Regions from separate parts of the Ferrimonas pelagia genome, predicted to be linked through region 1. Evidence: riboswitches for the same ligand, from Rfam matches in the RefSeq annotation. Region 1 holds a riboswitch; the other holds the start of a gene.

What was found. Region 1 has a riboswitch for lysine ahead of ABEA08_RS02270 (Na+/H+ antiporter NhaC family protein). Riboswitches for the same ligand answer to the same signal wherever they lie in the genome.
Region 2: it holds a riboswitch for lysine, as region 1 does, so the genes downstream of both, lysC (lysine-sensitive aspartokinase 3) here and ABEA08_RS02270 (Na+/H+ antiporter NhaC family protein) in region 1, are expected to answer to the same signal.

Annotation. Positions count from the first base shown of each region.
Region 1 covers NZ_BAABJZ010000006.1:88,929-91,127, reverse strand. Annotated here, with positions in the region: gene ABEA08_RS02270 (Na+/H+ antiporter NhaC family protein) at 1-1,173, opposite strand, end outside; lysine riboswitch at 1,258-1,456, opposite strand; gene ABEA08_RS02265 (electron transfer flavoprotein subunit alpha/FixB family protein) at 1,559-2,199, opposite strand, start outside.
Region 2 covers NZ_BAABJZ010000004.1:54,839-57,037, reverse strand. Annotated here, with positions in the region: gene lysC (lysine-sensitive aspartokinase 3) at 1-974, opposite strand, end outside; lysine riboswitch at 1,072-1,243, opposite strand; gene ABEA08_RS01575 (threonine/serine exporter family protein) at 1,616-2,199, shown strand, end outside.

The DNA of each region.
Region 1 (2,199 bases):
GATCAGCACTGGCAGCAACCACAGCGGGGTCGCGTTGCCGATCAGGCTGGCCAGGAAGGTGCCGGTTTCCAGATCGCCGATCACGCCGGCAATGGTCCAAGCAAACAGCAAGATGTAGACCGCAGGCAGCATCGACTTAACGCCGCTGATCAGCGCCTGACCGACCACCGCAGCGCGCAGGCCTTGACGCAGGCAGAAGCCCAGAGCGACCACTAAGCTCACCAAAGAAGCCATAAACAAGGCGATGGTGGTTTCCGTTTCCTCTAGGGCGCGCATCACGCTGAAGGCTTCATCGGCATCCAGGTTGGCCGCGCCAGTGGACAGGATGAAATACACCGAGGCAACCATCAAGGTCAGGATCGGCAACAACAAGCCCCAAACAGAACCGTTATCGGCGATCTCCAGCTTGTCGTCCACCCCGGGTGGGTTGCCTTTGCTGGTATCCCACAAAGCACCCGTTTCACGCGCACGCTGAGCGGCACCCACCATCGGACCGATACGGATATCGAACACGATCACGCAGGCCAGCAGCAACAGCGCAAACACCGCGTAGAGATTCATCGGGATCATCTGCAGGAAGCTGCTCAGCGCCCCAAACTCCAGTCCGCGCGCGGCGAAGATCGTCCCGATCAAGCCGACGATGTACGCGCCCCAAGAAGAGATAGGCGCCATCACACACACAGGTGCCGCGGTGGAGTCAACGCCATACGCCAGCTCTTCTCGAGACAGCTTGTGGTCGTCCGCCACCGGCTTAGCCACAGAGCCAACCGTTAAGGTATTGAAGTAATCATCAATGAAGATCACAAAGCCCAGTGCCATAGTCATCAGGCGGGCATTCTTGCGGGTACGGATCCGGGTACGGGCCCAGCTGGCGAAGGCACGAGCGGCGCCGGAGGCGTTGATCAGCGCAATGGTCATGCCCAAAACGATCAAGAAGCCCAGCAGGGGCACTTCCCAGTCGTTGATGGCGCCATCATCGATGAACAGATCTTTGATCCGGCCCGCGAGATCGGTCACGCTGTCCAGCGGCGCAAAGCCGTTGGCCATCAGCAAACCGATGACGATACCGACACCGAGGGAAAGCAGAACCCGACGGGTCATTACCGCCAGTACAATCGCCACCAGAGGGGGCAGAAGAGAAAACGCCGTATTGGCAAAGTCGAAAGTTACCATCTTTAATTTTATCGTCGTTATTTAAGATGGAGGCAACTGACACGGCACAAGCCGAGGGGGGAAATCATGGCAATGATCCACCGTCCTTTCAGTAGCGCTCCATAGTTAATCTGGATCCGTCATCCTGACAGAGAAAACTATGGCAGTGTTATGCCTATTAAGCACAACCCCAGCAGTGACAGGCGACCCTGACATCCACTTCGGCACCGACTCCTTTGGCCCAGTCTCATAGGTTATCCACCTCAACCGGGTTACTGATAGGCAGTGCGCCTCTACCTGTATATTAGGTACACACTCAGTCCATGGGACTGGTGTTGGCGGCATTCTAACCATAGTCACAGACAGCTATGCCAGAAGATACCGCCAAATCGTGAAGTAAGTCTCGTTATTTCTGCAGTTCGGCGATCAACTGCGGTAAAATTGTGTTCAGATCGCCCTGCAAAGAATAATCCGCTTCTTGCATCAAAGGCGCAGCTGCATCGACATCGATGGCGACGATGGTGCCCGCTTGCTTGATCCCCGCCAAGTGCTGACTGGCCCCGGAGATCCCCACGGCAATGTACAACCTGGGTGCGATGATCTTACCGGTCTGGCCGATCTGGTACTCATTCTCGATTAAGCCCAGATCCACTAAGGCGCGAGAGCCGCCGATCGCCGCCCCCAACAGATCCGCCAGCTGCTCGATCAGGGCGAACTGCTCCGCGGTTTCCACCCCGCGCCCGGCGCCGATCACCACCTCAGCCTGATCCAGCGCGGGCCGCTCAGACTGCAACTCTCGTCGTTGCAATAATTGGCTCAGGCCCACTTCAAGCTCAATGGCGACCGGCGTAACCGCCACCTCATTGGCGTCGCCTACCGGCGCAAAGCCCATAGGCCGAACGGTCAACATCACCCTCGGCTCCAAAGCCTGGACCGTCTCCATTACCGTACCGGCATAGCTGGGCCGTACAAAGGTGTCCGCTGCCAAGATCTGCACCACCTCGGAGATCATCGCATTGTCCAAGCTTGCCGCGATGCGGGGCAACA
Region 2 (2,199 bases), on a different contig from region 1:
TGCACGGTCACCAGGGTTTGCTGGCGGCGCAGTGCGACGGCGCGCACCATGGGGCGATGCTCGGCGGTGGGACGGATATGGGTGCCACCAAGCTCAGGCGCTCGGCTGGAGCCGACAAACACGGCGATGTCGTTGGCGACGGCCGGGATCAGCGTGGCCGGGTGCAGGACTTTGGCACCAAAGGTGGCTAGCTCGGCGGCTTCGCTAAAGCTGATCTCACTGATGGCGCGGGCCTCTGGGCACAGGCGAGGATCGGTGGTGAAAATGCCCGGTACGTCGGTCCAGATCTCCACCTCGGTTGCCGATAAACCCGCTGCCAGCAAGGCGGCGCTGTAGTCCGAACCGCCGCGGCCAAGGGTGGTGGTATTGCCGTTACTGTCACTGCCGACGAAGCCTTGGGTGACGACGACGTTTTCAGCCAACAGCGGCAGCAGATGTTGTTGCGCCAGCGTGCGGATCGCCCCTTGATCTGGCAGCGCCTTGCCGTTGTTGCCGTCAGTGCGCAGCACTTGGCGAACGTCGAAGCAGCGACTGCGGATCTGACGGTCCAAAATGCGGCTAAACAGCAAGGAGGAGAAGCGCTCTCCGAAGGCGAGGACCAGATCTTTCCAGGCGGCCACGCCCGCTTGCGGGCCCATGGCGCACAGCGTGCCGAGTTCATGCAGCCAGGTATCGATCTGGGTGGTGATCTCCGGCTCGGCTAAGGGCTCGCAGATCGCGTGTTGGATCCGATGAATGATCTCCAACTGCTCAGTTCGCTCGGCAGGCGCCGGTTGTTGGCACAAGGCAACCAGCGCATTGGTGACACCGGCACTGGCACTAACCACCACCACGCGAACCTGCGGTCGGCTGGCAACCAGCTCGGCACAGCGCTGCATCGCGGCGAAATCGGCGACACTGGTGCCGCCGAACTTGGCGACGGAGAAGGGCACCTCAGGAGCGAGTGCGATAGGGTCTTGCGCTAGAACGGACATGAGTCTCTCTCGAACTTATCATTCTTAATTAAGTTCGGAGAGCTTGGTATTTGCGGAGAAGAGATAAGACGATGTCTCAGCTCTTAGGGGTATCGCAAAGACCAGAAGCTCTCCACCAAAGGTGACAATTGCGAGGATTCAGCCTCAACAACCGACAGATACACGCTCCAAAGCGTTCACCTATCTCGGCGCCAATCCCCCTCATTTGCTCTCTTTGGTGTTTGGACACCTAAAGCAAACTGCCTGGTTAGCGCTCCTCTTCTGGCCCCGAGGTAGCATCCATCTGGACGGCTACGAATTAGGGACAGAGGCATTCAAACATCCACGCGAAGTGATGTCAATCACACTGCCGTGAGTGATTGTGAGTCGGTTGGGTTAATATAGGGTTTTGTGCTGCTTTAACAGGCAATTATCGCAAAAATGTAATGCTAAACCAGCCTAAGTGATTGCTCGATAATAGCGAATATGCTTTTTGTATCGCAGCAGAGGGTGTCATCAATAATCCGCTTGGTCGCGATTGAGACACAAGGCCAATCGCTGTCGCGGCGTGGTGCTGGAGTAAAATTACTCGTGTTTGTCCTGCAATTTGTTTGATCAGTAACCTAATTCCGGGATCCGCTAACGCCTTTGCGATAGCGCGCATGGTAGGATCCGCGCCCAACTGTGATCTGCCAAACCCTTGGGCAATGGACGACAATCAAAATCAACGGGACGTCTCCCGGATCTGCGTGCTGGCGGGGCAGATGTTGTTGCAACATGGCGCCGAAAGCACCTTGGTCGCCGACATCACCCGGCGCTTGGCTTACGCCTTGGGAATGGCTCAGGTTGAGCTGTCCTTGTCCGCCAATGCCATGGTGTTGACCACTATCGAGAACGACCACTGCATCACCACCGCACGCCAGTGTCCCGATAGAGGCATTAATATGCGTGTGGTGACCGACATCCAGCATATCTGCATCATGGCTGAGCGGGGGGTCCTGGACCGGCAAGGCGTCAAGACCAAACTCGACGCCCTGACACCGGAGCGGTATAACCGCTGGCTGGTGCTGGTGGTGATCGGCCTCTCTTGTGCCGCGTTCAGCCGGCTAGCGGGGGGGGATCTGGCGGTGTTTTTGCTGACCTTTCTCGCTTCCTGCTGCGGCATGTTTGTGCGCCAGGAGATCGCCCACCGCCACTTCAACCCCCTGCTCAATTTTGGTGCCACCGCCTTTGTGACCACGGCGGT